Regions from separate parts of the Bradyrhizobium sp. HKCCYLRH3073 genome, predicted to be linked through region 3. Evidence: predicted binding sites of a transcription regulator. Region 3 holds the regulator's gene; each other region holds the start of a gene.
The links. Region 3 encodes LexA, which represses DNA repair genes until DNA is damaged. Its sites were predicted from a motif close to TGTTCNNNNTGTGTTCNG; they were not measured.

Region 1 (7,785 bases), on a different contig from region 3:
CGCTGCGGTCGACCAGGCTGATGGCGACGAGATGAACGACTTTCTCGGGGCTGCTCTGGATGCGGCCTTCGACCAGCACGAGGCGCGCGCCCATCACCTCCTTGCGGAAGGTCTCCATCACCTTCGGCCACACCACGATGTTGGCGATGCCGGTCTCGTCCTCCAGGGTCATGAACACGACGCCCTTGGCGCTGCCCGGTCGCTGCCGCACCAGCACCACGCCGGCGCAACGAACTCTGCGACGGTCATTGGCATCGTTGATCTCGCGGCAGGCCAGCACGCCTTCGGCAGCAAAACGCTCACGCAGGAACTCCATCGGGTGGCCCTTCAGGGACAGGCGGATGGTCTGATAGTCCGCGACGACGTGCTCCGGCAGCGGCATCTCCGGCAGCGGCCTGGCGCCCTCGTCCGGCTGCTCGCGGGCGATGGCGGCCTCGAACAGCGGCAGCGGCACGTCGTCGGGCAGCCGGCGCACCGCCCAGAGCGCGGCGCGACGGTCGAGCCCGAGCGATCGGAACGCATCGGCATCGGCCAGCAGCAGCAGCGCACGCTTGGGCAGCGCGGTGTCGCGGGCGAAGTCCTCCAGCGAGGTGAAGGGACGGCGCTCGCGCGCCTTGATGATGCGGTCGGCCCAGTCGTCCTCGCGGTCGAAGATGTCGGCTTGTGTCTCGTTATCGTTGCGGGGCGATGCGTTTGCATGCTCTCCAAATGCACCAAGCGTTTGCGAGTTAGAAACAACTCCACCCACGCCGTCATTCCGGGGCGCCCGGAGGGCGAGCCCGGAATCCATAACCACGATCGGGAGTATGGATTCCGGGCTCGCGCTGCGCGCGCCCCGGAATGACGATGGGGAGAGAGCCTCCCCAGCACCTATTGAAGATGTTGGAGCAGGCTGCGCCTTCCTCCGCAGCGCCTCCGACAATTTCCTGATCCGCTCCTCGTCGCGGTCGATCCAGCGGAAGCCGTCGATCTGGCGGAAGCCAAGGCGGACGGCGCAATATTCGCCGTCCGTCTCCTCCAGCGTGTTGTCGGCAAAACTGTGGGACACGTCGATGTTGCGGATCTCGACGCCGTTCTTGTGGGCGTCGCCGACGATCTGCGCCGGGGCATAGAATCCCATCGGCTGCGAGTTCAGCAGCGCGCAGCAGAACGCGTCGGGATGGAAGCATTTCAGCCAGGACGAGACGTAGACGAGCTGGGCGAAACTCGCGGCGTGGCTTTCCGGGAAGCCATAGGAGCCAAAGCCCTTGATCTGGTCGAAGCAGCTCTTGGCGAAGGCCGGATCGTAGCCGCGCGCGATCATGCTCGTGACCATCTTCTCCTCATAGGAGCCGATGGTGCCGACGTTGCGGAACGTCGCCATCGCGCGGCGCAGGCCGTTCGCCTCCTCCGGCGAGAACTTTGCCGCCTCGATCGCGATCCGCATCGCCTGCTCCTGGAACAAGGGCACGCCGAGCGTCTTGTGCAGCACCTTGTAGAGTTCGTCCGCCGGGCCGTGATCGGGCGACGGCGACGGATAGGTCACCTTTTCCTGATTGTTCCGACGTCGCAGATACGGATGCACCATATCGCCCTGGATCGGCCCGGGCCGGACGATCGCAACCTCGATCACGAGGTCGTAGAAGGTGCGCGGCTTCAGCCGCGGCAGCATGTTCATCTGCGCCCGGCTCTCGACCTGGAACACGCCGAGCGACTCGCCCTTGCACAGCATGTCGTAGACTCTGGAATCCTCCCGCGGCACCGACGCCAGATCGTGATGAATATGCTTATGCTGCTCGATCAGCGCAAAGCTCTTGCGGATGCAGGTCAGCATGCCCAGCGCGAGCACGTCGACCTTCATCATGCTGAGCGCATCGACGTCGTCCTTGTCCCATTCGATGAAGGTGCGGTCGTCCATCGCGGCATTGCCGATCGGGACGTAGCTGTCGAGCCGATCCTGCGTCAGCACGTAGCCGCCGACATGCTGAGACAGATGGCGCGGAAAGGTGATCAGCTCCCCCGCCAGCTCCACCGCGCGACGGATCATCGGGTTGGCGGGATCGAGCCCGGCCTGGCGCACCTGCATGTCCGACAGGCCGTCGCCCCAACTGCCCCACACGGTGTCGGCGAGCACGGAGGTGACGTCTTCGGTCAGGCCGAGCGCCTTGCCGACGTCGCGGATGGCGCTGCGCGGGCGATAATGGATGACGGTGGCGATGATCGCGGCGCGGTGGCGGCCGTAGCGGCGATAGACATATTGCATCACCTCCTCGCGCCGCGAATGCTCGAAATCGACGTCGATATCCGGCGGCTCCAGCCGCTCCTTGGAGATGAAGCGCTCGAACAGCAGATCGATCTTGGTTGGATCGACCGAGGTGATGCCGAGCACGTAGCAGACAGCCGAATTCGCCGCCGAGCCGCGGCCCTGGCACAGGATGCCCTGGCTGCGGGCATAGCGGACGATGTCGTGGACGGTGAGGAAGTAATGCGCGTAGTTGAGCTCGGCGATCAGCGCCAGCTCCTTGTCGAGAACAGCGCGCAGCTTGTCATCGAGATGGTCGCCGAAACAGGTCTTGGCACCGGCCCAGGTCAGGTCCTGCAGATGCCCCTGCGCGGTCTTGCCGGGCGGCACCGGCTCGTCCGGATATTGGTATTTGAGCTGGTCGAGCGAGAAGACGATGCGGTCGGTGAAGCGGATGGTCTCGGTCACTGCGTCGGGATGATCGCGAAACAGCCGCGTCATCTCGTGTCCCGGCTTGAGATGGCGCTCGGCATTGGCCTGGAGCCTTCGGCCGATGGTCTCGATCGAGGCTTTCTCGCGGATGCAGGTGAGCACGTCCTGCAGCATGCGCTGCTGCGGATGATGATAGAGGACGTCGTTGGTGGCGATCAGCGGCACTTTGCTGGAAGCCGCAAGGCGCGCGAGCCGCGCCAGCCGGCGGCGGTCGTCGCCACGATACAGCAGGCTGCCGGCCAGCCACACGCCTTCGGCGGGGCTGTCCTTGAGACGGGCCAGGATTTTGCCGAGGGCGTCCTCCTCGAAGCGATGCGGCGGCATCAGCACCACGAGCTGGCCTTCGATGAACTCGAACAGATCCTCGAAACTCAGGCGGCAGTCGCCCTTGGCGACCTTGTCGAGATCGCTGCCGCGCTTGCCGCGGGTGAGCAGCTGGCACAGCCGGCCGTAGGCGGCGCGGTCGCGCGGATAGACCAGGATGTCCGGCGTGCCGCAGGTGAACACCAGCCGTGCGCCGTAGAGCAGCTTCGGCTTGCAGCTCAGCCGGTCACTACTCAGCTCGCTGTAGGCGCGGACGATGCCGGCGAGCGTGTTGTGGTCGGCGATGCCGATGGCGGTGAGGCGATACTCGGCGGCCTGATGCACATAGTCCTGCGGATGCGAGCCGCCGTGCAGGAAGGAAAAATTGGTGGTGATGCCGATCTCGGCATAGGGGTTAGGGGTCATGGGGTGATCGCCGAGGCTGGGCGGCGGCACGATGCCTGACCCTTAAAGGGATGATGTAAGCGCGCATCTTGCGGCTTGCTCGGCCCTCACCTCGCCCCGCTTGCGGGGGCGCGACGAGCTGCGCTCGCGCTGAGAGGTCGGATTGCATCGTCAGATGCAATCCGGGTGAGGGGGTACAGGTCTCACCACGAACACTTCCCGTGCGGCTGCCCCTCACCCCACCCCTCTCCCCGTGAAGAACGGGGAGAGGGAGCGCACCGTCCGCGCTGCAAGTGCTCGGATCCAATTTCCAGACAAGTGCGTTAACTTGCTCTCCAAAGGGGAAGTAGCGAGCTTGCCGCGAGATGTGTGTGATCGCTCCCGCCCTCATGCGAACAGCCCGTGCATGTACCAGGCGGGCTGCATCGGCAAACCGTTCTCCGGCTGCTCGAGCTCGCGGTCATACAGACCGTCGCGGTAGAGCCAGAAGCGCAGGCCGTGCTCGTCCTCGACGCGGAAATAGTCACGCGTGAGGCCCTGCCCGTCCGGCCGCCACCATTCCATCGCGATGCGCTCCGGGCCTTCGGCGCGCACCACCGCATGCGCGGCACGACGCCAGACGAAGCGCGCGGGCGGGCCATCGGGGACACCGGCGATCACCTGAATGGCCTCGGGGCGCGCGAACAGCCGCAGAGGCCGCAACGGCGGCTCGCCTTCGGTACGGTCAGGCCAGTCGGCCGCACTCGAAGCTGGGAGATTTTGCTGCGCCGGCAACGGCAGCGCCGCGCGTTCCGGAATATGCGTATCCACCGGCAGATGCACGACCACACGCTTGCCGCCGATGCGCGCGGCGATGCGGTCGATCAGGGCCGAGAGCTCATCATTGTCATGAACATGCGCGTCGAGATCGCGCTGCTGCTGCACCACGATCTCGCTGCGGCTGGCCGACAGCCGCATCATGTCGAAGCCGAAGCCGGGATCGAGCGGATCATTCAGCGCCTCGAGCCGTTCGCGAAACAGCCGGTCGATGACGGCGGCCTCGGTGACCGGCTGGCCGGTGTCGACCGCGATGACGCGCACCAGCCCATCGGTGCGGAAGAAGCAGGCCTCCAGCCGCCGCGCGCCCTTGCCCTGCTGCGCCATCGCCGCCACCAGCATCGCGGCCAGACTGGAGAGGCTCGCCGCGATCACGGTGTCGGTCGCGACCGGCTCGGCGAAGCGCTTGTCGACGATGTAGTCCGGCGGGACCTTTCGCGGGCTGATCGGCGCATCGGCCTCGCCCAGCGCCTGCGCCAGCACACGGGTGAAAGCGGCGCCGAACCGCGCGGTGATCTCGTTGCGGCCGCGCGACGCGACGTCGCCGATCGTCTTCAAGCCGGCGCGGCGCAGGCCGAGCGTGATCGCCTCGCTGCCGCCCAGCGCGGCCACCGGCAGCGGCGCCACCGCAGTCGCCTCCTCGCCATCAGGCACGATGCGGCCGTGCACCTGCCGGTTCAGCGTCCGCGCGCAGACGGCGTTGGAGGCGATCGCCGCCGACACAATGAGGCCGTGCGCGGTCAGCGCGTCGCAGACCGACCGCATCAGTCTGGCTTCGCCGCCGAACAGATGCACGCAGCCGGTGATGTCGAGCAAAAGCCCATGCGGGGGATCGAGCGCCACCAGCGGCGTGAAGCGGTCGCACCAGTCGGCGATGCCCTCCAGCATCTTTGCATCAGCCGCCAAATCCGCCTCGTGCACGACGAGATCGGGACAGACCGCGCGGGCATTGGCCAAGGGCTGGCCGAGGCTGACGCCGTGACGCGCCGCCGCCTCGTCCAACGAATGGATCAGCAGCACATTGGCATCCTTGAGGACGACGGCCTGCGGAAGGCCATCATGCGGATCGGCGGCGCGGCTGCGCTTGATGCGATCGATGGGCAGGCGCGGCAGCCACAAGCTGAGGATCCGCCGCCGGTTCATTGAAACGGCATGCATCGGGGGTCCACTCCATGATCCATCGTCCGGTCTGGCCGTGACGGTTGCGAATGAGCTCGGCATCGAGGCGCGGCGCGCCCCACGCCATCCAGGGCGCCGAGGGCAGCGACGGCGCGGTGCGGACGATCCAGCGCGTCTCGGCGGTCGAGGGCTCGGGCGTGGCCGCGATGCGCAGCATGAGCGCCGTCACCCCGGACTCCTGCGCCGCCAGGGTCAGCTTGCGGCTGGCGACGAGATCGAGCTTTTGCGTCTCGCCCCACACCTCCAGCATCACACCGCTCAGCGCATCGCAGGCGAGCGCATCGGCGGCGGTGCGCAGGGCGTGATCGAGATCGGGCGCGCGCACGATCACGATCCGACGCGGATCGAGGCCGAGCTCGGCGAGCCCGCTCATCGACAGCGCGCCCATCTCGCGCTCGGCGAAATCCTGCCGGATCCAGATCAGCGGCCGGCGCGCGGCGACACGCGCGGCAAGCCCGCACAGAAAACCGGTCGCGGCCGCCGCCTGGCGGCCGGTCTCGGCGAACACCTCATGCAGCGCGCCGGTGGCGAGCCCACCCTGCAGCACCGCATCGGCCGCGTCATGGCCGAGCGCGACCCGGCGCAAATCATGTGCGCCATCTCCCGCCTCGAGACGGGCAATGCGGCCGCGCAGACGCGCGAGCGTATCCATGCGTGCGCCGGTCATCCGTCGCCGCTCCTCTTCAATCCATCGTGCGGGCGCTGCCGTTCTCAAGTGAAGCAGGCAGTTGAACCCGCGACGACCCTCTTTGTTCATGATACGTTCTAATATAAAGCTAACGCCTTCGAGAGAGTCAATCGGGATTGCCCCGGATACGATTCAACGAATGGAATCAAAGGGATTCAAAGGTATGGAGCTGCTCCGCAAGCTGGAGATCCTGGCCGATGCCGCCAAGTACGACGCGTCCTGCGCCTCCAGCGGTACTGAGATGCGGGATTCCCGCGACGGCAAGGGTCTCGGCTCGACCGCGCCCGGCATGGGCATCTGCCATTCCTATGCGCCGGACGGACGCTGCATCTCGCTGCTCAAGGTTCTGCTGACCAATGCCTGCAACTACGACTGCCTGTATTGCGTCAACCGCGCCTCCTCCAACGTGCCGCGCGCCCGCTTCACGGTCGACGAGGTGGTGAAGCTCACCATCGACTTCTATCGCCGCAACTACATCGAGGGGCTATTCCTGTCGTCGGGCATCATCCGCAGCCCGGACTACACGATGGAGCAGGTCGTGAGCGTCGCGCGCAAGCTGCGCGAGGAGCATCGCTTCCGCGGATACATCCATCTGAAGACGATTCCCGAAGCCGACGAGGCGCTGATCGCGGAAGCCGGCCGCTACGCCGACCGGCTCAGCATCAACATCGAGACGCCGCTGGAAGAGAGCCTGACGCAGCTCGCGCCGGAGAAGGACCAGCGCGCGATCCGCCGCACCATGGGCCGTCTCAGGCTGAAGCTCGACGAGACGGCGGAAGCCAAGAAGACGGTGCGCCGGGCGAAGCCGCCGCGCTTTGCGCCGGCCGGCCAGAGCACGCAGATGATCGTCGGCGCCGACGCGGCCAACGACCGCGTCATCCTGTCGACCTCGGCCAATCTCTACGGCGCCTACAAGCTCAAGCGCGTGTATTACTCCGCCTTCAGCCCGATCCCCGATGCCAGCCGCGCGCTGCCGCTGCAGGCCCCGCCTCTGGTGCGCGAGCACCGGCTGTACCAGGCCGACTGGCTGATGCGGTTCTACGGCTTCGACGCCGACGAGATCGTCGAGGAGAACGAGGGCATGCTGCCGCTCGACATCGACCCCAAGCTTGCCTGGGCGCTGCGCCACCGCGACCGCTTCCCGCTCGACATCAACACCGCAAGCCACGAGGAGCTGCTGCGCGTACCCGGCTTCGGCACCCGCACCGTGCAGCGCATCCTCGCGACCCGGCGCACCACCACGATCCGCCTTGCGGATCTCGCCCGGCTCAACGTCGTCCGGAACAAGGCGCTGCCGTTCATCGTTCTCTCCGACCACCGGCCGTCTCCGTCTTTGCTCGACGGTGCCAGCCTCAGAGCCCGGCTGCGGCCCAAGCCGCAGCAGCTGGGATTTGGATTCTAATTGAACCGGTCATGGCCGGGCTTGTCCCGGCCATCCACGTCTTTGTTTCAGGCACGACGTGGATGCCCGGCACGGGGGCCGGGCATGACGACGCGGAGAGTGTGTGCCAGATGCACGTCGTAACCCTCGACAGCGACACCGATTTCGACGGCTGGCGCCGGGCGGCGCGGGCGCTGGCGATGAACGACGTCAGGCCGGCAGATGTGAGCTGGCGGGTCAAGGGCGCGGCGCCCGACCTGTTTGACGACGAGGCCGAGACGGAGTTGCCAGAGGTGCCCA
Region 2 (7,785 bases), on a different contig from region 3:
TCGGTCGAGGCGACCGCGCGCGCCCGCATCGCCGAGCTCGGCGGCACGGTCGCCGGCAGCGTCAAGGCGCAGCTCGGCACGCCGGATTACGGCTCGTTCCTGTTGCAGGCCCAGGCCTCCGGCGCCAAGATCCTGGCGCTCAACGTCGCCGGCGACAATGCCACCGCCATCAAGCAGGCCGAGGAATTCGGGCTTGCGGCGCAGGGGATCAAGATCGTGCCGATGTCGTTCCAGAACGTCGACATCGAAGCCATCGGCCTCAAGGCGACGCAGGGCGATCTCATCGTCACCAGCTTCTTCGAGGACGCCTCCCCCGCCGCGCGCCGCTTCTCCGACGCGTTCTACGCGCGCCGCAAGGCGATGCCGTCACAGATCCAGGCCGGGGTTTATTCGGCCGTGCGGCACTATCTGCAGGCGGTGAAGGATGCGGACAGCGACGACGGCGCAACGGTGATGGCGAAGATGAAATCCACACCGGTCTCGGACGCCTATGCGGACCACGGTCAGATCCGCGACGACCAGCGCATGGTGCACGACCTGTACCTCGTCCAGGTCAAGACTCCCGCCGAATCGAAGGGCCCCTGGGACTTCGTCAAGCTGGTGACGAAGATCGCCCCCGATCAGGCGTTTCGTCCGCTCGACCGCAGCAAGTGCGGCCTGGTCGGCAAGTGAGCACATGAGCGACTACACATGATTCCGGACGATCAGCACGCCGTCATCATCACCGCCGCGGGCGGCCCGGAGGTCCTGTCAGAGCGACAGGACTGGCCGGTCCCGCGGCTCGGCCCCGACGACGTCCTGATCGAGGTCGCCGCCGCCGGCATCAACCGTCACGACTGCAACCAGCGCGCTGCCGGGCCATCGCGGGAGCCCAATCCCATACCGGGATTGGAAGCCTCGGGGCGCATCGTGGCCTGCGGCGCCGACGTTTCCCCGGAACGGCTGGGTCAAGCGGTGATGGCGCTGACCGACGGCGGCTCCTACGCGCAATACGTCGCCACCGATCAGCATCTTGCGCTGGACCTGCCGAGCAGCCTCGACTGGATCCAGGGCGCCGCCCTGCCCGAGGCGCTGTTCACGACCTGGTTCAACTTCTTCGAGCTGATGCGCATGGCGCCCGGCGAGACCACCCTGATTCACGGCGGCAGCAGCGGCGTCGGCACGATCGCGATCCAGCTGCTGCGCGCGCTGGGACATCCCGTCATGGCCACCGCCGGCACCGCGGAGAAGCGCGCCCTGGCACTCAGGCTCGGCTGCAGCGCCGTGTTCGACTATGCCGATCCCGATCTCGCCGAGCAGATCCGCGCGGCGACGGGGACGCGCGGGGTCGACTGCATCCTCGACACCTCCGCCGGCGCTCACATCGCCCAGGACCTTGCGGCGCTCGCGATGGGCGGACGGATCGCCCAGCTCTCGGCTGGACAGGGCAAGGAGCTGGCGGTGCCGCTGCGCAGCCTGATGGTGCGCCGGGCCAGCATCACCGGCGCGTTCCTGCGGTCGACGTCGCTCGATCTCAAGCGGCGCATCGCGACCGAGCTGCGGCAGCGGATCTGGCCTCTTCTCGGAACGGCCATTCGGCCGCACATCGACAGCACCTATCGCCTGTCCGAGGCGGCCGCTGCGCATGCCCGCATGGAGACGGGCCGGCACATCGGGAAGATCGTGCTTTGCGTCCGCGAATGAGCGACGATCCACGTCGCTGCGCCCATCACGCGCAACGAGCGCCCGCCTACTGCTTCACGCCCGGGATCAGGGCCTTCAGCTTGGCCATGTCCTTGACGTTCATCTTCATGCCGCCGGGCATCACGATGTCCCCGGGCTTCTGGTCGGGCTTGCAGGCGCCGAGCCACTTGGCCTCGATCGTCATCGCGGTGTCCTTCACCCCGGTGCCGGCGGCGCCGCCCGTGACGCGCGACATCGTCTTCACCGTATAGGCCGAGTTGAAATCGCCGGTGATGTCGGCATGCGACGTCGTATTGATGCCGCCGAAATTGCAGACCGAATCGGAGACGTAGCCGGTCGCGGTTTTCTGGATGTCCTGCTTGGAGCAGACCTGCTGCGCCATCGGAGAGGCGAAGTTGTTCATCTCCTTGTCGGTGGCCGCGTCGGTGCAGTGCTGTATCGTCGCCTCCGGCAGCTGACCGCCGGATCTGATCATCTTCAGCTCCCACAGGCCGGCCTTGCGCACCGGCAGGTCGACGGCCCGAGCCTCATGGCTCGCGGTCACGCCCAGGAGGCAGCAGGCCAACAGCCCGATTGCGATGCGTGTGCAGGTCATGTGCCCCCGTTCCGGCTCGTTGATCGATGCCAGAGCGAATGCCGCCAAAAGATGGCAATTAGGAGAACGGCAGTTGATGGAAGGTCAGTAGAGCGTCCGCAGCGGCCGCTGCGCCGAGCCGTACGGTACCCAGCGGCAGGAGAACGAGACGTAGCCGCCGTAGCGCGCATCGACGGCGCCGAACTTCGCGACCTTGCCGTAGGAGGCGCAGTGGTCGACCGCGAGCTGGCGCGCATCCGTGGTCTGGGCCAGCTGATAGGCGATGATGCCGCCGGTGTCATTGCCCTTGAAGGGCGGCACCACGTCGGCCTGGGCGGACGCGGCAACCAGAACCATCCCAGCGGCCACGAGGCCTGCAGTCTTCACGAATCCGGCCATCAGCGTCCGCATTGCATTCTCCTCGATCTGGCCTGCCATTCTAAAGGTCCCGTGCGGTCAAGAAAAGAACACCGGCCCCGGGTTAACAGGACTAATCGTGGAGTGTTGCCGCGTTGCACTTGACCTCCTGTGGCCACCGCGGCACGGTCCACGCTCCCGGATCAGCCTTGCGGACGGCCCATGCGCGACTTCAGCTCAGCTTTCAAGACGTTCGGTGCCGCATGCGGCGCGCTGCTCGCGGTCGCGACCGCGCCGGCCCAGGCGGCCAACCCGCTCGAGATGAACTTCTGGCTGTCCGGCCCGAAATATGACGGCCGGGTCGCGCCTTGCGAGGCGGCCATTCCGACCATCGTCTCGCGATTCCAGGACAAGGAGAGCACCTTCTGGAATTCCTCGCTGACGATTACCGGCGTCGCCAATGTCCATGAGATCGCCTTCCGGCCCTGGCAGTCCGACAACATCCCGCGCCGCTTCTGCACCGGCAGCGTGATGATCAGCGACGGCAAGGCGCGCACCGTCAACTTCTCGATCATCGAGGATGGCGGCTTCGCCGGCTATGACCAGGGCGTCGAGTTCTGCGTCGTCGGCCTCGATCGCAACTGGGCCTTCAATCCGGCCTGCCGCGCCGCCAAGCCCTGATTCGCCTTTCCCGGCGCATCGCCCGCTCGCGCGAGCGGCCAGCTGACCAATGGCTGCCTCGGGGCAGCCATTTTTGTTCTTGAAATGTTCCCGCGCGCTGGTAGGCTCCTGGCATTGTCCGGGGAGTATGCCATGTTCGATTGCCTGCGCCGACCTGCCGTCCTGTTGTCCAGAACGATCGCCTGCTTTGCCCTCTTGCTCGGTGTGCTCGCGGCTGGCTCCGCCGCGGCGCAGGACCGGCGCCAGAATGCGCCGGGCGCGTTCGACTTCTACGTTCTCTCGCTGTCGTGGTCGCCCTCGTACTGTGCCGAGGCGGAGGAGCGCGGCGGCCGCGGCAGCCGGTCCCAACAGTGCACCGGCCGGCCCTACTCGTTCGTCGTGCACGGGCTGTGGCCGCAATACGAGAACGGCTACCCCGAATATTGCGAGCAGCCGGCGCCGCGCCTGCCGCGCAACATCATGACCTCGATGCTCGACCTGATGCCGGCGCCGGGCCTGATCTACAACGAGTGGGACAAGCACGGCACCTGCGCCGGCATGTCGGCGAAGGCCTATTTCGAAGCCATCCGCAAGGCGCGGGCCGCCATCAAGATCCCGCCGGAATTTCTCGATCTCGCGGAAGCCAAGACAGTGGCGCCGGCGGCGGTTGAGGAAGCCTTCATCAAGGCCAACCCCAAGCTCACGACATCGGGCATTGCCGTCACCTGCAATCGCACCCGGCTGAGCGAGGTCCGGATCTGCCTGTCGAAGGACCTCGAGTTTCGCAATTGCGACGAGATCGACCGGCAGGCCTGCCGGCGCGACGAGGTCAACATGCCGCCGGTCCGCGGCGGCTAGCGACTGCGAATCGGGCGACCGCAGCGCGTCGGCCTGCGGCGCCTGTTGCGGCGGCGATGATCCGCGGCTCTCCGAAAGGGCATCCGGCGCATCGACGGGGTACCCTTTTGACGCGGAACGGCGTAACCCGGACGGCATGAACTACCGACACGCCTTTCACGCCGGCGGCTTCGCCGACGTCATCAAGCACATCGTGCTGACGCGCATCCTGGTCTACCTCCAGGAGAAGCCCGCTGCATTCCGGGTGATCGACACCCATGCCGGCGCTGGCCTGTACGATCTCACCGGCGACGAGGCGACCCGCAGCGGCGAGTTCCTCACCGGCATTGCCCGCCTGCTGCAGGCGCGGCTGTCGGATCAGGTCTATGCGCTGGTCCAGCCCTATCTGGATATCGTCCGATCGTTCAATCCGACGGCCGAGCTCGTCGCCTATCCCGGCTCGCCGCTGATCGCGCGCGCGCTGCTGCGGCCGCAGGACCGCATGACCCTGTGCGAGCTGGCGCCGATCCCCCGCAAGCAGCTGATCGATCAGTTGCGCCGCGACACCCAGGCCCGCGTCGTCGATCTCGACGGCTGGGTCGCCCTGCCCGCCTTCGTGCCGCCGAACGAGCGCCGGGGCGTGGTGCTGATCGATCCGGCGTTCGAGGCGAAGGATGAGTTCGAGCGGCTCGCCGACCGCTTTGCCGCGGCCTTCGCGAAGTGGACCACCGGTATCTACGTGCTTTGGTATCCCGCCAAGAGCCGACGCGCGACGGAAGAGCTGAGCGATCGCGTCGCGGCGCTCGCGGCCGCGGCCAAGCCGCCCGGCAAGGTGCTGCGGATCGAGTTCAGTGTTGCGCCGCAAATCGAAGGCGAGGCGCTGACCTCGACCGGACTGCTGATCGTCAACCCGCCCTGGACATTGCATGACGAGCTGAAGCTCATCCTGCAGGAACTGCAGAAGCCGCTCGGCCAGGGCGGCGCGGCGCGCTTCCGAATCGAATTCCCCAAAGCTTGAAACGGCTACTGGTCGAAAAGCCGTAGTCAATCGGCGCGGAACCGTATTATTGTGTCCGATTGTAAGACTGGCTTTACGTTCCGCTTCCGCGAATGGTTGCGGCGGGGTGATCAAGGCCTAACAAGATCCGGCGATCCGGCGCGGCGAGCGCTGGGCGTTAAGGTGGCCAACGCTTTCCGATCAAAGTGATGTCCGGTCGGACGCTGCGCAGGGCGCGCAGTGGAGGAAGCATTGCGGGGGAGGAGTTTCCCGATGGCCATGACTGGGACGGTCAAGTTCTTCAACGGTGAACGCGGCTACGGCTTCATCAAGCCGGACGACGGTGGACGCGACGTGTTCGTGCACATCACGGCGGTGGAGCGCGCGGGCCTGAAGGACCTGACCGAAGGACAGCGGATCAGCTTCGAGGTCGAGCCGGACAAGAAGGGCAAGGGCCCGAAAGCGGTGAACCTGGTGCTATCGTCTTAGGACGAGCCCGCCTGGCGGTCGTTCGCGCGCCGGCGTGATTGCAACCGGACGCGCCTCGACGCCACCTCTTCGTTGGTTTGGAAGCTGTCGGCAGCGCCTGTTTGCGTGCACAGCATTGCCGGCTCGTACGTGCAGGCCGCGCGCGATGATGCACGATTGCACGGAGCGCTCCGACAAAAAAATCCCGGCCGCGCGAGCGGCCGGGAGGTTGTCGTTGGACGTTTCTTCTTCCTATTCCCTCGTTGCCATCAGAAGTGGAAGTTGATGCCTGCGCGCACAATTCCAAACCGATAGTCGTTCTTCGCCCCCGTGATCACGAAATTGCTGCTGTCGAGATCGACGTAGAGATACTCGATCTTGGCGGTCCAGTTCTGCGCCAGGCCGAACTCGGTGCCGGCGCCGAGCGTCCAGCCCACCGTGGTGTGCGATTCCGAAAGACCGAAGGTCTCGGCGCGCAGGCCGCCAAAGGCGAGGCCGCCGGTGCCGTAGAACAGGATGTTGTTGAAGGCGTAGCCGGCGCGGCCGCGCAAGGTGCCGAACCACGGGTTGGAGAACTTCCACGGCGCGAAGGTGTCGTTGGCGCCGGTCAGGTTGATGTCGCCCTCGGCGCCGAACACCCACGGGCCGTTCTGCCAATTGTAGCCCGCGGTCAGGCCGCCGGTGAGACCGGACGGCTTGGTCGGGTTGTTGCCGACGGTGCCCCATTCATAGCCCAGCGTGCCGCCGAGATAGGGGCCGGCCCAGCTGTAGGCGTTGAGGGGCTGGTTGACGGTGTAGGGCGCGCCGCGCCCGTAGCCGAGGTCCGCCGCCTGCGCCGAGACCGATCCGAGAGCCGCCGCGCCCAAGCCCGCCGCGGCGGCAGCACCGACCAAGAACCTGTTCATCGCTCACTCCACGCCACTCGCCGTCACCCGCCGGAGCATGCGCCGCGCGACTGTGCTGCGCGGGCCGGCGTGGTTACGGAACTCTCGCTTCTTTCGTGAGCATTTATCGAGAGTTTTAGGTTAAGCCGTTGTTAAGCCGGGTTACCCGGCCATTAACGTGCTTAACGGAGCGTTACCGCCCTGCCCTGTGCATGGCGCGATCGCAAGCTGGCGAGACGGCGCGGCAGCGCTTAATTTGCGGACATGACCACCCACAGCTCCGATCCACCCAAGGCGCCGACGCCCCCGAGCCGGCGTGGCGCCACGGCCGACCTGCCACCCGAGGCCATCGACACGCCCGATCTCGACCCCGCCGCCTCGGCTGCAGACGAGGACGATGACGGCCGGCTGCCGGAGCTGGCCGAGGAGAGCCTGGAGGCGGTCGGGGAAGGCCCGCTCGCGATCGGCCACGCGGCGATCGAGAACGCGGTGCGGCTGGCGCCGACCTCGCCCGGCGTCTACCGCATGCTCAACGCGGCGCATGACGTGCTCTATGTCGGCAAGGCCAAGAACGTCAAAAAGCGCCTGTCGTCCTATGCGCGTGCCAACGCGCCGCTGCCGGCGCGCATCCTGCGCATGATCGCAGCCACGGTGACCGTCGAGATCGTCTCCACCACCACGGAGACCGAGGCGCTGCTGCTCGAAGCGAACCTCATCAAGCAGCTCAAGCCGCGCTTCAACGTGCAGCTGCGCGACGACAAATCGTTCCCTTACATCCTCATCACCGGCGACCATTGGGCGCCGCAAATCCTCAAGCACCGCGGCGCGCAGTCCAGGCCGGGGCGCTATTTCGGTCCGTTCGCCTCGGCCGGTGCCGTCAACCGCACCATCACGGCGCTGCAGCGCGCCTTCCTGATCCGCTCCTGCACCGATTCGTTCTTCGAGAGCCGTACCCGCCCCTGCCTGTTGCACCAGATCCGCCGCTGCGCCGGTCCCTGCACCCAGGAGATCGATTTCTCCGGCTATACCGAGCTGGTGCGCGAGGCGACCGACTTCCTGTCCGGCCGCAGCCAGGCTGTGAAGGCGCTGCTGGCGAGCGAGATGGAGAAGGCGTCGAGCGAGCTCGAATTCGAGACCGCGGCCGTCTATCGCGACCGTCTCGCCGCACTGTCGGCGATCTCCTCCCAGCAGGGCATCAACCCGCGCACGGTCGAGGAAGCCGATGTGTTCGCCATCCACCAGGAGGGCGGCTATTCCTGCGTCGAGGTGTTCTTCTTCCGCACTGGCCAGAACTGGGGCAACCGCGCCTATTTCCCGCGCGCCGA
Region 3 (7,785 bases):
AGGCTCTTGGCCACCCCGTGCGCGTTCGGTTAGAAGGCGATTCAGTCGATCTGCCCGTCTTCGTCCGAAGGTAATCCCATGGCCCTGATGCCGGTCTCCGATGCGTTGTCCGCGGTGCTCGCCGGCACCGAGCCGCTGGCTGAGGAAATGGTCGGGCTGGACGAGGCCTATCACCGCATCCTGGCCCGCGACCTCGCGGCGCTGCGGACGCAGCCGCCCGAGGCGATGTCGGCGATGGATGGCTATGCGGTGCGCGCGGCCGACGCAGCCAAGGCCAAGGCGCGGCTGAAGGTGATCGGCGAGGTCGCGGCGGGACGGCCGTTCGATCGCGTGGTCGGGCCCGGCGAGGCGGCGCGGATCTTCACCGGCGGCGTTGTCCCCGCAGGCGCCGACGCGGTGGTGATCCAGGAGGACACGATCGCCGAGGACGGCCATGTCGTGATCACCGAGGCCGCGATCACAGGCCGGCACATCCGGCCGGCCGGCGTCGACTTCCACCAGGGCATGGTGCTGCTGAAGGCCGGGCGCCGGCTCAGCGACCGCGACCTGTCCCTGGCGGCCAGCATGAATCATCCGGCGCTGCCGGTGCGGCGGCGGCCGAAGGTGGCGCTGCTCGCCACCGGCGACGAGCTGGTGATGCCGGGCTCGACGCCCGGCCCGGGGCAGATCGTCTATTCCAACGGCTACGCGCTGCGGGCGCTGGTGCGCAGCGAGGGCGCGACGCCGATCGATCTCGGCATCGCCGCGGATACGATGGCGGCGACGGTCGCTGGAATCCGGCGCGCCCGCGCGGCAGAGGCCGACGTCCTGATCACGACCGGCGGCGCCTCGGTCGGCGATCACGACCTGGTCAAGCAGGCGCTGGAGGCCGAGGGCGTCGAAATGGCGTTCTGGAAGATCGCGATGCGGCCGGGCAAGCCGATGATGCACGGACGGCTCGGCGACATCAGGGTGATCGGACTGCCCGGCAATCCGGTGTCGTCCTATGTCTGCGCCATCCTGTTCATGGTGCCGCTGATTCGGCGCCTGCTCGGCCGCGACGAGGCCGTGATGCCGCGCGAGACCGCCCTGCTCGGCCGCGAGTTGGGGGCGAACGATTCGCGCGAGGACTATCTGCGGGCGCAGCTCGAGGAGCGCGCCGACGGCACGCTGGTAGCCACCCCAGTGAGCCAGCAGGATTCGTCGCTGCTCGGGAACCTCGCGCTGTCGCAGGCGCTGGTGATCCGGCCGGCGTTTGCGCCGAAGGCGCCTGCCGGCAGCCCGTGCGAGATCCTGCGCCTGCCGAACTGAGCCGCTTCCCCGGTAAAGCCCGGTCCGTTCATCATATTTTTAGGATTGCGGAACACACATCGAACATATAGTGTCCGTTCATGATTTGTTTTTAGTATGTTGCGGGCGACGCGATGACGGTCCGACTCCAGGGCGCTCTCAGCCGGCTTGTGCTCAAGGCGCAGCTCCTGGACTCGGACAACAACAAACCGGGGACCAGGTCGAAATGCTGACGCGCAAACAGTACGAACTTCTGCGGTTCATCAACGAGCGGCTCAAGGAAGCCGGCGTGCCGCCGTCCTTCGACGAGATGAAGGATGCGCTCGATCTGCGTTCGAAGTCCGGCATTCATCGCCTGATCACGGCGCTCGAGGAGCGTGGCTTCATCCGCCGGCTGCCGAATCGCGCCCGCGCGATCGAGGTGATCAAGCTGCCCGAGCTGTCGCAGGCCGCGGGCAACCGTCGCGGCTTCACGCCGTCGGTGATCGAAGGCAATCTCGGCAAGGTGCGCACCAGCACTCCCGCGCTAGACGATGGCGAGCGCCCTGTCGCGGTGCCGGTGATGGGCCGCATCGCCGCCGGTACCCCGATCGAGGCGCTGCAGACGCGCAGCCACACCATCAGCGTGCCTGCCGACATGCTCGGCAACGGCGATCACTATGCGCTCGAGGTGCGCGGCGACTCGATGGTCGATGCCGGCATCCTCGACGGTGACATGGCGCTGATCCAGCGCAACGAGACCGCCGACACCGGCGACATCGTGGTGGCGCTGATCGACGATGAGGAAGCGACCTTGAAGCGCTTCCGCCGCCGCGGCGCATCGATCGCGCTCGAGCCGGCCAACACCGCCTACGAGGTGCGCATCCTGCCGCCGAACCGGGTGAAGATCCAAGGCAAGCTGGTCGGGCTGTACCGCAAGTACTGATCGCGAATGGGATCGGTCGATCGGCGGCGGGCGCACGCGCTGTCGCCGCCGAGCGAGAAGCCAGCCAAGCTGGAAGCAGCCAGCAAAATACGCCACACGCGAATGCACTTCATGATGTGCAGCGCGGCATGCTCAAACGCTTGTGATCGGCCGCGGGCACACGCGATGCAGATCAGCGCAGAATTGCCGCGAAGCGCGCGCTAACATCACCATCGATGTCCACTCTGATAGAGGCCTGCGCCTGTCCGGGGGGAGCGTGGGTCGGCTATCTCTCAACGAGGAGCGATCCGATGTGTGACTACAGCCTCCATGCGGTTGCGTCCCGTCCCGCCAAGGTCGGCGAGACGTTGATCTCGATGACCTTCCGTGGCACCGCCACCCGCGGCTTCGCCCTGGAGAGCGAGCCGACCGTCGCAGTCTGCATGATGCCCGGCACCGAGTTGGCCTTCGCCGAGGACGTCCGCTACGACAGCCGCTGGCTCTGGACCCGGACGATCCGCGAGCGCGTCGCAAAGTTCAACAGCATCGAGACCCACATTCCCGATCGCCATCACGACGCGATCGAGTTCGCCGACGGCCGCCACGTGCTGGTGACCCAGCTCTGCGAGGGCCAGCGCGTCACCGTGCTGCAATTGCCGGTCAGCAAGCAGCCGGCAGAGCGTCGCCCGGACATCGGCGAGGACGTGCCGACGTCGCATGCCACACCGATTCGCCGCATCAGCATCACCTGAGGGCCTGCGCGTCGGCATTTCTGTCGGTCGTGAGCGCGCTTTCGACGGTGGGAGACTTGGTCAACTTGGGTTCTGCAAGCGCAAAGTCCTCTCGGGCGAACGTCCGGCATCGCATCGGATAGGAACGACATCCCTCGGCCGGCATTGTTTGCCGGGGGAGCTTGCCGCCGTGGTCAACAAGATCGATTGGAACAAGGCCGGACGGATCACCGAGCCCGGCCGCTACATGCTTGCGTTCGGATGGCTGACGGTCACGGCTGATGACGTCGCCATCTGGCAACGCTATCCGGGCGCCGCGTTCACGCTGGTCGAAGGTCCATCGCTGTTCGATGGACCAGACGACACCGAGTATCATCTCGGCACGTTCGAGCTGCCCGGCACTCAATCCTGCTCGCTCTGCTCGGTCTCCGGCGGCGTCGCGTCCTGAAGCGGCGCGGCCGGCGCACGCGGCGTCAGCGTCGTGTCGAACGCGCCGGCCTCGGCGGGTGCCGGCCACCATGGGCGGTCGGTGCCGCCGGCACGCGCCGGCGTCACGGCGAAGCCTATGCCCTGCTGCACCAGCAACAAGGCGCCCTGCTGCCGCAGCCGCTCGCGATCGATCACGGCCGCCGCGCAGGATGACGGCGCGGCGCGCGCGGTGACGATCAGCGCGACACGGGCGCAATCGTCGGCGAGCGCCTCAGCGCGCAAGGTCATGGCGGCGAAGCGGCCGTCGGCCATCGCGACCACGCAGCCCGCCTCGTCGCAGGAGACGCCATCGGCGAGCGAGGCGTCCGCCGGCAGCCGGGCATCGGCGTCGGCCGCGAGCCACTCCTTGGTGGCGAACACATCCTTGCCGGCGCGCATCACATGCAGGCGTCCGTCACGGCCGCGCACCGCCACCGCGCGCCCATCGCCGGCGACCAGGACGTCGGGCAGCGGCGTCGCGGCCGCCCAGGCGGTGGCGGCCAAAAGCCCCATGGCGCCCAACCAGCGCAGCGGTGTGCGCAGCAGGCCGATCAGGATGACGCCCAGGCTGGCCAGGATCAGCGGGCCGATGCCGAAGGCCGGGATGCGCCCGACCGCGCCCGGCAGCGCCGCCACCCAGCGCGTCACCGCGATCATCCAGTCGATGCCGAGGCCCATCAGCGACCACCAGACGCCATCCAGGCCGAACGGCGCCGCCAGCAAGCCCATCAGGCCGGCCGGCATCACCAGCGCCGAGACCACCGGCATCGCCGCGAGATTGGCGAGCACGCCATAGGGCGTCACGCGATGGAAATGGAAGGCGGCATAGGGCGTGGTCGCGAGCCCCGCGATCAGCGAGGCCAGCAGCAGCATCGCAAGCTCGCGCCCGCCCCACAGCGCGACGCGCTGCGTCGTGGAGCTGTCCGGCGTCGCGAACAGCCTGGGCAGGCCGAACTGCACCAGCGCGACCAGGCCGAGCGTTGCCGCGAACGACATCTGGAAGCTCGGATGCACCAGCGCCTCGGGGGCTGCGATCAGCACGATCATCGCCGCGACCGCGAGCGTGCGGAAAGTGACGGCGCGGCGGTCGACCATGACCGCGATCAGCACCACGGCCGTCATGAAGAACGACCTCTGGGTCGCGACCTCCGCGCCTGAGAGCAACAGATAGAACGCCGCCGCGACCAGCGCCGCGGCCGCCGCCCATTTCTTGATCGGGAGGCTGACGGTAAGGCCGGGGATCAGCGCCAGCAGCGCGCGCACGGCGAAGAACACGACGCCGGCGACGACCGCCATGTGATAGCCGGAGATCGACAGCACATGGCCGAGGCCGGAGATGAACATCGCGTCGTTGACATCGGGCGTGATGGCGTCGCGCCGGCCGGTCAGCAGCGCGGTGGCAATCGCCCGCTCGTCACCCGACAGCCGGCCGCGGATGCGCGCATCGATCGCATCGCGCAGGCCCTGCATGGCCGCCGCATAGCCCAGGCCGAAGCCGGCGGCCTGCGGCGGCGGCGCCGTCGTGATCGCGCCCATCACGAAGCCGGAGGCGCCGATGCCCTGGAAGAACATGTCGCGCGCGAAGTCGTAGGATCCCGGCCGCACCGGGGCCATCGGCGGCAGCAGCCGCGCCTTGAGCTGCACGAAGCTGCCGACCTCGGGCGCCGTGCCCTTGCGCACCGCGAGCCGCACCCGCGCCAGCGTGATCGCGTTGCGCGGGCTCTCCATCGCGGTGACGCGCAGCACGATGCGGTCGCTGCGCTCGCGGATGTCGCGCGCCTCGACGAAGCCGGACAGCGCCACCGAATACAGCGGCCGCGCCAGCACCGGATGCGCCACCCGCGCGGTCTTGAGGGTCGCGGTGGCAAAGCCGCACGCCGCCGCCGCGATCATCACGGCCGCCGGAAACAGCCGATGCCGCCGCATCATGATGGCGACGAGGCAGAGCAGCGCCGCCGTGATGGCGGCGATCCAGAGCACAGGCTCGTGATCGGCGGTGAAATACAGCGCGATGCCGGCCCCGAATGCCACCGGCACCCAGGGCAGCAGCCGCCCCGCGCCGGCCTCCTCGGCCGCCCAGATCTTGAGGCGCGCGGCGAACGCCGATGACGCGCCGGGCCGGATCGCGGGCCAGCCGCCGGCCAGCGCGCCCCGCGGCGGCCAGACGTCGGCCATCACGCCCGCGATCCCGCGCCGCCCTCCTGGACGTCCTGCTGGCGGCCTGACCGGCTCCGCCATTGCCAACACCACCCGTGACCCGACCGGGCGGGAAGGCTATCGGAAGCTGCGCGAGGCCGCCTAGCAGAACGAAACGGGAATCCTGGCTTTCTGCACGCGCACCTGGCTTGGAACTTTTCGCATCGCACGCGCTTATTGGGGTATGGACGCTAAAGGTATTGACGACCCCTTCGCCGATCTCGCGCTCGAGAGGGCGATCCACCTCCGCTGGACTCTCCGGGACATCAAGGCCCACCGGCTCACGCTGTCCCCAGTCGCCGAGGAAGACCTCTCGCTCCTCGCCGAGCGCGGGCTCGTCGAGCTCACCGACGGTGTACCGACCCTGACGAACGCCGGCCAGGACGCGATCAGCTGAGCTGCAAGCGTCCCGCGGCTTCCGCTCGCCTCAGCCCTTGGCGACCTCCTTCGCAAACGTGTCGCGCAGGCCGATGGTACGATTGAACACGAGCTTGTCGGGCGTCGAGTCCGGATCGCGCACAAAGTAGCCCTGGCGCTCGAACTGCATCGGCGCATCCGAATTGCTCGCCGCGATCGCCGGCTCGATGCGCGCGTCGGTCAGGACCTCCAGCGAGTTCGGATTGAGATCGGCGGTGAAGTCGGCGGCGTTCGGACTCGGATTGGCGAACAGCTGATTGTAGAGGCGGATTTCGGCTTTCAGCGACTGCGCGGCCGGCAGCCAGTGCATCGTCGCCTTGACCTTGCGCCCGTCCGGCGCGTTGCCGCCCTTGGTCGCGGGATCGTAGGTGCAGCGCAGCTCGACGATCTCGCCGGCATCGTCCTTGATGACCTCGCGGCACTTGATGAAATAGGCGTAGCGCAGCCGCACCTCGTTGCCGGGCGACAGGCGGAAGAACTTCTTCGGCGGGTTCTCCATGAAGTCGTCCTGCTCGATATAGAGCTCGCGGCCGAAGGAGATCTTGCGCGTGCCGGCTGCGGGATCGTCGGGATGGTTGATCGCCTCCAGCTCCTCGACCTGGCCTTCCGGATAGTTCTCGATCACCACCTTCAAGGGCCGCAGCACCGCCATGCGCCGCTGTGCCGTGCGGTTTAGCTCCTCGCGGATGCAGAATTCGAGCATGCCGACATCGACGATGCTGTTGGCCTTGGCGATGCCGATGCGCTTGATGAACTCACGCACCGCAGCCGGCGGCACGCCGCGCCGCTTGAGGCCCGCCACCGTCGGCATGCGCGGATCGTTCCAGCCGGAGACGTGGCCGTCCTGCACCAGCCGCGTCAGCACGCGCTTGGACAGCAGCGTGTAGGTGAGGTTGAGGCGCGCGAACTCGTACTGGTGCGGATGCGACGGCACCGGCAGCTTGTCGAGGAACCAGTCGTAGAGCGGTCGGTGATCCTCGAATTCGAGCGTGCAGATCGAGTGCGTCACGCCCTCGATCGCGTCAGACTGGCCGTGCGCGTAATCATAGCTCGGATAGATCTTCCAGGCGTCGCCGGTGCGCGGGTGATGGGCGTGCAGGATCCGGTACAGCACGGGGTCGCGCAGGTTGATGTTGCCGGCGGCCATGTCGATCTTGGCGCGCAGCACGCGCGCGCCGTTTGGGAATTCGCCGGCCTTCATGCGCCGGAACAGGTCGAGATTCTCCTCGACCGAGCGGTCGCGGAACGGGCTGTTCCTGCCGGGCTCGGTGAGCGTGCCGCGCGACAGCCGGATCTCCTCCTGCGTCTGGTCGTCGACATAAGCGAGCCCGGCCTTGATCAGGCCCTCGGCCCAGTCGTAGAGCCGCTCGAAATAGTCCGAGGCGAAGAACAGGTTGTCGCCCCAGTCATAGCCGAGCCAGCGCACGTCAGCCTGGATGGAATCGATGTATTCCTGCTCTTCCTTGGTCGGATTGGTGTCGTCGAAGCGCAGATTGCAGCGGCCGCCGAACTCCTGGGCAATGCCGAAGTTGAGACCGATCGACTTGGCATGGCCGATATGCAGATAGCCGTTCGGCTCCGGGGGGAACCGGGTGACGACCGTCTTGTGCCTGCCGCTGTCGAGATCGGCCTGGACGATGTCGCGGATGAAGTCGCGCCCTGCCTCTGCCGTCGCCGCCGTGTCTGTCGTCGTGGTCATCAAGAATATCCTGCTCCGGAATTTGGCAGCCTATCTGCCAAATCCGCCTCCCCCAAGGAAGGCTTTAGTTATGCGATAGGCCTGCTATACACCCCCCGCCC
Region 4 (7,785 bases), on a different contig from region 3:
GGATTGCATCGCCAGATGCAATCCGGGTGAGGGGGTACAGGTCTCACCATTCGCACTACTCGTGCAGCTGCCCCTCACCCCAGCCCTCTCCCCGTAAGAACTAGGGCTATCGCATATGGTGAAAGAGGCTGGGGCGCGCAGTCTTTTCGCGACCATCCTTCGAGACGCCCGCCTTCGGCGGGCTCCTCAGGATGAGGGCCTTCTCCGCCGCAAAGCTATTGATCCTCATGGTGAGGAGCGTCGCTCTCGCGACGCGTCTCGAACCATGAGGCCATGAAAGGTCCGCCCAGGAAAGCCATATGCGATCGCCCTGCCGTAAGAACGGGGAGAGGCAGCGCACCGTCGGTGCCGCAACTAACGACTTACGCGGCCACCTGCCGGGCCGCCGCCAGATTCGCCAGCGCCTCGTCGAGCTTGTCGCGATCGATCGGCTTGACCAGGAACCCATCCATGCCGGCCTCGAAGCAGGCGTAGCGGTCCTCGACCAGCGCGTTGGCCGTCAGCGCCAGAATCGGCGTGCGCCCGCCGGGCTCGCTGGCCTCGATGGCGCGGATGCGCCTGGCGGCAGCGATGCCGTCGAGCTTCGGCATCTGCACATCCATCAGGATCAGATCGTACGGCGCGCCGGCCGAGCGCGCCGCGAGCCAGGAGTCGAGCGCCGCTTCGCCATGCACGGCGATGTCGGCGTGATGGCCGAGCTTGGTCAGCAGCGAGCGCATCAGGAGCGCGTTGATGTCGTTGTCCTCGGCGACGAGGATCGACAGGCCCGCGCCGGCCTGAGCCGCGATCGGCGGCGCGATCGTCGGGACCGGATCGTCGGCGAGGACCGTGCCGTCGGTATCGAAGCTCACGCGCGCGGCGAGCGAGGCGGCGCGCAGCGGCTTGACGAGATAGCCGTGAAACGGCGCCGCCGGTGCCAGCTCGTGGCGGCTCGCCGGCGTCACCAGCACGATCAGCCGTGTCGTATGGTGGTGCGCGACCCGGCCCAGACGCAGCGATTCATCGCTGCCGATGGCGTCGTCGACCAGCACGGCATGCCAGGCGCGTTCGGGCAGCAGGGCTCGCGCGACCTCGGCCTCGGCGACCAGGCAGGTCTGCGCGCCCCAGTTCTGCAGGCGCCGCTCGATCAGCTCGGCCTGCAGCCCGGCCGGCGCGACCAGCATGATCGACTGTCCGGCGAGGTCGGGGCCGCGGAAGCTGTTCTGCTCGCCGCGCTCCAGCGCCGGCGGCAGCGGCACCGCCACCTCGAAGGTCGAGCCGGCGCCGAGCTGGCTTTGCAGCGAAATGCGCCCGCCCATGCGCTTGACGATCCGGTCAGAGATCGCAAGGCCGAGCCCGGTGCCGCCGAAGCTGCGCGCCACGCTGTCGTCGGCCTGCTCGAATTCGCGGAAGATGCGGTCCTGCGCGTCGGCTGCGATGCCAATGCCGGTGTCGCGCACCTGGAAGCTGATCTCGTTCGGCCAGATGCCGGGCTCGGCGATCAGGGCAACGCCGCCCGTCGCGGTGAACTTGATGGCGTTGCCGGCGAGGTTGAGCAGCACTTGGCGCAGCCGCGCGGCGTCGCCCGTTACCCAGGTCGGCAGGCGCTCGTCGAGATAGGCCGCGATCTCCAGCTGCTTGGCCTGCGCGCGCGGCGCCAGCAGCTCGGTGATCTCCTCGATCAGCGCTGCCAGCGAGAACGGCTGCGCCTCGAGCGCCAGCTTGCCGGCCTCGATCTTCGAATAGTCGAGCAGCTCGTCGATCAGCGACATCAGCGCTTCACCCGAGGTGCGGACCGCCTTGGCGTAGGTCGTCTGCTCCGGCGTGAGCTGCGTGTCGAGCAACAGGCCGCTCATGCCGAGGATGCCGTTCAGCGGCGTGCGGATCTCGTGGCTGGCCATCGCCAGGAAGCGTGACTTGGCGCGGTTCGCGGCGTTGGCCTGGTCGCGCGCCTCCGCCAGCGCGCGCTCGGTTTCGGTGCGGTCGGTGACGTCGCGGCCGACACATTGCAGCAGGGCGGGCTGGCCGGCGTCGGAACGCACGAGCGCCTCGCGCCACGCGATCCAGCGCGGTCCGATCGCGCTCTCGATGCGCTGGTCGTGGACGCGCGTGCCGTTCGGCTCCAGCGCGCTGTCGCCCTGCTCGATCAGCTGGAAGGTGAACGCGCTGCCGAGCAGATTGTCGCGGTCGAGACCCGCCATCCGGCAATAGGCGTCGTTGACGAAGACGATGGTGCCGTCGCGGGCGCGCATGACGATGAGATCGCCCTGCTGCTCGAACAGATTGCGGGCGCGCTGCTCGGCTTCCTGCAGCTCCCAGTTCCGGTCGGCCAGCACCTCGTTGTGGAGCGCAATCTTGTGCAGCTTCCTGGCGACGAAGCGCAGCCGCATGCTGAGCGTGGCCAGGCCGACGCAGGCGAGCGCGAACAGGAAGCTGGCGCCGATCGCGAAGGCGTGCGGATTGTAGCCGGAGTTCGGGGAGATGCTGGCCTTGATGAAGCCGTAGGCGCCGCCGAAGCCGGCGGAGAAGATCATCAGCGAGCGCAGAATCGCGAAGATGGTGCGGTGACGGCGTATGAACCGGCGCAGGCGCAGCCTGACGTGAAAAATCGGTCCCATCTCGATCACCCCCAGCTTCCGATCCCAATGTCCTCGCCGACCCGCACCATGCGGCGTCGGTATTGCTGAGACTTTGAAAGGTCATGCCCACGCCAGCCGGCGGTGCAGAGATGGTGAACCGGGGGTTAGCCCGAGTCACAGAACCGGATTGGCCGGCGATGAGGAATGATTGCGGGCCGCGACGATCAGTGCGGCAGCGTCCCCGGCCGTCATGTGGCTGGAGCGGACGTAGATGCGATAGTCGGCGCGGCCATCGGCATCATCGCGGGCGAGATAGATCCGCTGCGAACCCGCAAGGCGATCAGCCGCGATCGCGACGACCTGGGTGGCGGCCGTGATGCCGCAACCCCGATCCTCTTCCACGGGCGCATCGTCGACCACGACGACATCGGCCGCCTCCGGACTGTCCGCCAGGGCCACGCGCACCGTGGCGAGCGCGGGATCGTCGGTGAAGTCGACATGCAGATCGGCGTGGAACGGCGCCGAGCCGAGCGAGGCGCTGTCGGCGCCGACGGCAATGCAGGGCTGCGGGGAGGGTGCCAATTCGACCTTGGCAATGACCACGGCCGCGATCAGCGGCACGGCCGAAACGATGACCTTGAAACGCAACATGATACGCACCGACGCGGCAGGCCTGAGGACGAAACGCGGGCCTTATGGTTGTCGGAGCGTAAAGAGAAGTCGTTACCAGAGTGTTGAAGGGGCGGGCAGTCACGCCGCGTGACGATTGTCCTCCGCCAGCGCGCGATACGACAGCGCCTCGGCCAGATGCAGCCGGCCGATCGCCTCGGCGTGGTCGAGATCGGCGAGCGTCCGCGCCACGCGCAGCACGCGGTGATAGCCGCGCGCCGACAGCCGCATCGTCTCGGCGGCCTCGCGCAAGAGCTTCTGGCCGGGGGCGTCGAGCCTGGCGACCTCGTCGAGCACGGCGGCGGGCGCCTCGGCGTTGGTGCGGATATGCGGTAGGCCGGCCTTGGCATAGCGGGCGCGCTGCAGGTCGCGCGCGGCGGCGACGCGGGCGGCGACCTCGGCCGAGCCTTCCTTCGACGGCGGCAGGATCAGGTCGGCGGCGGTGACGGCGGGGACCTCGATGCGCAGATCGATGCGGTCCATCAGCGGGCCGGAGATGCGCGTCTGGTAGTCGGCCGTGCAGCGGTCGATGCGGCCGCGCTTGCAGGCGTAGCCGGGCTCGAAGGCGTTGCCGCAGCGGCACGGATTCATCGCGGCGACCAGCATGAAGCGGGCAGGGTAGGTGACGCGGTGGTTGGCGCGCGAGATCGAGACCTCGCCATTCTCCAGCGGCTGGCGCAGCGAATCCAGCACGCGCGGATCGAATTCCGGCAGCTCGTCGAGGAACAGCACGCCCTGATGCGCCAGCGAGATCTCGCCGGGCCGGGCGCGCAGGCCGCCGCCGGTCAGCGCCGCCATGCTGGCGGAATGATGCGGGCTGCGGAACGGCCGCCGGTTGGTCAGCGCGCCGCCCTCGATCTCGCCGGCGACCGAGGCGATCATCGACACTTCCAAGAGCTCGGCCGGCGACAGCGGCGGCAGGATCGACGGCAGCCGCGCCGCCAGCATCGACTTGCCGGCGCCGGGCGAGCCGATCATCAGCAGATGATGCCCGCCGGCGGCGGCGATCTCGAGCGCGCGCTTGCCGCTCTCCTGGCCCTTGATGTCGCGCAGGTCGAGCAGGCTCGCGGGCGCCTCCTGGATTTTCGGCTGCGGCCGCGACAGCACCTGCGTGCCCTTGAAGTGGTTGGCGATCTGGATCAGCGAGCTCGCCGCGATGATCTGCAAATCGGGGCTCGCCCACGCCGCCTCGGCGCCGCAGGCTGCCGGGCAGATCAGGCCTTCCTCGCGGCCATTGGCGCCGATCGCGGCCGGCAGCACGCCCGCCACGGGCGCGATCGAGCCGTCGAGGCCGAGCTCGCCGAGCACGGTGAAGCCGCTGAGCGCATCCGGCGGAATGGCGCCGATCGCGGCCATCAGGCCGAGCGCGATCGGCAGGTCGTAATGGCTGCCTTCCTTCGGCACGTCGGCCGGCGCCAGGTTCACGGTGATCCGCCGCGCCGGCAGCGCCAGGCCGGAGGCGATCAGCGCCGAGCGCACCCGCTCGCGCGCCTCCGACACCGCCTTGTCCGGCAGGCCGACGATCGCGAAGGCCGGCAGTCCGGGTGCGACCTGGACCTGCACGTCGACCGCGCGGGCCTCGATCCCCTCAAAGGCGACGGTGGAAACGCGCTGGACCATGATGCCCCTCCCGTCTGGGACGCTAGCGGAAGCAGGCATTGTTCGCAAGAACAATACGGGAACATTGTCGTTGCCGCGCTCTGCTGCAATCCATTAACGACAGCCGCGTGAGGTTGCAGCTCCGGCCGCTGGGCTTAACGCGCCTTTAGTCCGGCCTTCGCATTCTTCCGCAATTGATGATCGACCCGCGCCTCCGTCACGGCCGAGAGGCGCCCAACGAGGGACGTGTGATGCCTCCAGCGCCCGCGGCAGCTCCAACCGCCAAGACGCCCGCCGGTGATGCGCGGACGGTGTCCGAGCTCGCCACCGACATGCTGCGCCGGACCACCAGCCTGTTCCTGGCCGGTCCGCGGCCGGCGTCCGCCGAGCAGCTCGATCTCTACGACCAGATGTTCGCCAGGCTGATGCCGCAGGTCGCGACCGAGCTGCTGGCCGAGCTGAGCATGGCGCTCGCCGGCGTCGAACGCGCGCCTTACGCGACGGCGCGGATGCTCGCCGTTCATCCCGAATTGCGCGTCGCCGGGCCGATGCTGGCCAAGGCGGCGGTGCTGACCGAGCGCGACCTCGCCGAGTTCATCCGCACCGGCAGCCCGGCGCATCTGGCCGCGATCGCCAGCCGCAGGGGCATCGGCGACGCCCTCACGACGCAGCTGATCGCGCGCGGCTTTCCGGCGGTGCGCATGGCGCTGGCGCAGAACCTCACGTCAAAGCTGTCCGAGGACGGCTATCGCAGCCTGTTCAAGATCGCCGAGCGCGACGAGGATCTCGCCGAGAAGCTCGCGCTGCGCACCGACCTGCCGGCCAAGCTGTCGCGCGCCTTCGTCGCCGCGGCCAGCGAGGGCGCCCGCGCCCGCTTCATCAAGGCCGCACCGCCGGCGACCCGCGCCACCCTGCAGGCGACGCCGACCCGCTCGCCCGGTGCGGCGATGCGCGCGATCTGGGACTATCAGCAGGTCAAGGCTGAGGTCGCCGCCCTCAGCCGCACCGGCAAGCTCGGCGACTCCGCCGTCAACCGCTTCTGTGCCACCGGCGATTTCCCTGCCGTGATCGCGGCGCTGGCGCTGCTCTGCGTCGTCACCATCGAGACGATCGAGACGCTGCTGGAGGAGGATCGCCTCACGGATCTGCTGCTGGCCTGCAAGGCGGCACGGCTGAGCTGGGCGACGACGTCGATGATCCTGCGCGAGCGGCCCGGCTGCGACGCGCTTCCAGCCGATGACCTCGAGGAGGCGCGCAAGCGCTTCGAGAAGCTTGCGCTGTCCGAAGCGCAGTGGAAGGTGCGCGGGCTCGAATCGCGCTGAGCGAGCGCGGGAAGCGGCGTCAGCCCGGCGGGGTCGACGGGTAGGCCGTGAAGTCGATCTTGAACATCGCCGGGTCGAGCTTCTTGGTCGTATCGAGATTGTAGACGGCAATCGTGGTGTCGTAGCCCTGCGGATCGGTCACGGTCCACTGCTTGAGCTGGCCGTCCTTGGCGCCGAGCATCAGCATCAGCCGGCTGGTGCCGATCAGGGCCTGCTTCTCCTCGATCGTGATCGTGACGTAGAGGTCGTCGGCGGCGACCGCGATCACGTTGGTGTCCTTCAACAGGTCGATGCGGTCGGACAAGAGGTAGCGCAGCGGCGTCTGCGACAGCGGATAGACGTCCTGGGTGGCGAGCTTGCGGTCGCGCACCACCAGCGAGGAGCCGTCGGCGATGATGTCGATCGGGGTCGGCGGGTCATATTCGAAGCGGACCTTGCCGGGCTTCTGGATGTAGAAATCACCCTTGGTCTTGCTGCCGTCCGGGCCGACCTGAACGAAATTCCCGACCAGCGTCTGCAGCGACGACAGATAGGCGCTGACCTTGGCCGCCTGCGCCTTCTGGTTGGCGTCGAACGAGGTGAAGATGCTGGCCGGCACGTTGCGCCGGGGATCGGGAATGACCGGATTGGGCGGGGCCGTCTGCGTGGTCGAGGGGCTCTGGCCGGCCCGCTGCTGGTCGGAGGCGCTGAGCTGGGAGCCGCTCTTCGGGCCTGATTTCGGAGCCGGCGTGCCTTGCGCGGCGGCGTGACCGGACGCTCCGGCGATGGAGCATGTCGTCACGGCGCAGGCGACCAGCCAGGCGCCGATCCGGCGCCCGCGCCAAGCTGCGTGATACGAAAACGTGCTGTTCAACAAGGAGCTTTTCAAAACGACGTCCTGAGGTTTTACGCGTTCTATCCCGGTTCGGCCGGGCAGCGTGATCGTAATCGCGTGAAGATCGGGCACCGAAGCGGCGTTTCTGCGGCCATCGGGCCGTCAGAACCCGCCTTCCTCCTCGGGCACCAGGATCTCGCGCTTGCCGGCGTGGTTGGCCTGGCCGACGATGCCTTCCTGTTCCATCCGCTCCATCAGCGAAGCGGCCTTGTTATAGCCGATCTGCAGCCGGCGTTGAATGTAGCTGGTGGAGGCCTTGCGGTCGCGCTTCACCACGGCAACCGCCTGGGAAAACAGATCGTCGCCGCCGCCACCGCCACCCATGCCGGTGGCGTCGAACACGGCGCCATCCTCCTCGCTCGGCTCCTCGGCGGTGACCGCCTCGAGATATTCCGGCGAGCCCTGGGCCTTGAGATGCTTGACCACCTTCTCGACCTCCTCGTCGGAGCAGAACGGGCCGTGCACGCGGCTGATGCGGCCGCCGCCGGCCATGTAGAGCATGTCGCCCTGGCCGAGCAGCTGCTCGGCGCCCATCTCGCCGAGAATGGTGCGGCTGTCGATCTTGGACGTCACCTGGAAGGAGATGCGGGTCGGGAAGTTGGCCTTGATGGTGCCGGTGATGACGTCGACCGACGGACGCTGCGTCGCCAGGATGACGTGCAGGCCGGCGGCGCGCGCCATCTGGGCGAGGCGCTGCACCGTGCCCTCGATGTCCTTGCCGGCGACCATCATCAGGTCGGCCATCTCGTCGACGATGATGACG

Region 1: ACQR1X_RS29995 (ImuA family protein) is a predicted target of LexA. The motif match lies at 6,167-6,184, and genes of this name have one in related genera.
Region 2: ACQR1X_RS23300 (ribonuclease T2) is a predicted target of LexA. The motif match lies at 3,370-3,387, and genes of this name have one in related genera.
Region 4: ACQR1X_RS13385 (YifB family Mg chelatase-like AAA ATPase) is a predicted target of LexA. The motif match lies at 4,894-4,911, and genes of this name have one in related genera.

Annotation. Positions count from the first base shown of each region.
Region 1 is NZ_JBNPUD010000020.1:513-8,297, forward strand. Features, by position in the region: gene ACQR1X_RS29985 (error-prone DNA polymerase) at 1-3,442, opposite strand, end outside; gene ACQR1X_RS29990 (Y-family DNA polymerase) at 3,809-5,395, opposite strand; gene ACQR1X_RS29995 (ImuA family protein) at 5,295-6,083, opposite strand; gene ACQR1X_RS30000 (putative DNA modification/repair radical SAM protein) at 6,268-7,506, shown strand; gene ACQR1X_RS30005 (UdgX family uracil-DNA binding protein) at 7,617-7,785, shown strand, end outside.
Region 2 is NZ_JBNPUD010000010.1:167,264-175,048, forward strand. Features, by position in the region: gene ACQR1X_RS23275 (ABC transporter substrate-binding protein) at 1-672, shown strand, start outside; gene ACQR1X_RS23280 (NAD(P)H-quinone oxidoreductase) at 691-1,683, shown strand; gene ACQR1X_RS23285 (DUF3617 domain-containing protein) at 1,730-2,278, opposite strand; gene ACQR1X_RS23290 (hypothetical protein) at 2,363-2,668, opposite strand; gene ACQR1X_RS23295 (hypothetical protein) at 2,837-3,295, shown strand; gene ACQR1X_RS23300 (ribonuclease T2) at 3,428-4,132, shown strand; gene ACQR1X_RS23305 (23S rRNA (adenine(2030)-N(6))-methyltransferase RlmJ) at 4,269-5,129, shown strand; gene ACQR1X_RS23310 (cold-shock protein) at 5,382-5,597, shown strand; gene ACQR1X_RS23315 (outer membrane protein) at 5,846-6,481, opposite strand; gene uvrC (excinuclease ABC subunit UvrC) at 6,725-7,785, shown strand, end outside.
Region 3 is NZ_JBNPUD010000007.1:23,404-31,188, forward strand. Features, by position in the region: gene ACQR1X_RS17625 (molybdopterin molybdotransferase MoeA) at 79-1,290, shown strand; gene lexA (transcriptional repressor LexA) at 1,496-2,194, shown strand; gene ACQR1X_RS17635 (hypothetical protein) at 2,485-2,925, shown strand; gene ACQR1X_RS17640 (hypothetical protein) at 3,095-3,352, shown strand; gene ACQR1X_RS17645 (ComEC/Rec2 family competence protein) at 3,307-5,610, opposite strand; gene ACQR1X_RS17650 (hypothetical protein) at 5,753-5,965, shown strand; gene ACQR1X_RS17655 (glutamine--tRNA ligase/YqeY domain fusion protein) at 5,996-7,684, opposite strand.
Region 4 is NZ_JBNPUD010000004.1:514,099-521,883, forward strand. Features, by position in the region: gene ACQR1X_RS13375 (ATP-binding protein) at 363-2,597, opposite strand; gene ACQR1X_RS13380 (hypothetical protein) at 2,733-3,209, opposite strand; gene ACQR1X_RS13385 (YifB family Mg chelatase-like AAA ATPase) at 3,309-4,847, opposite strand; gene ACQR1X_RS13390 (DUF2336 domain-containing protein) at 5,078-6,148, shown strand; gene ACQR1X_RS13395 (outer membrane lipoprotein carrier protein LolA) at 6,168-6,956, opposite strand; gene ACQR1X_RS13400 (DNA translocase FtsK) at 7,125-7,785, opposite strand, start outside.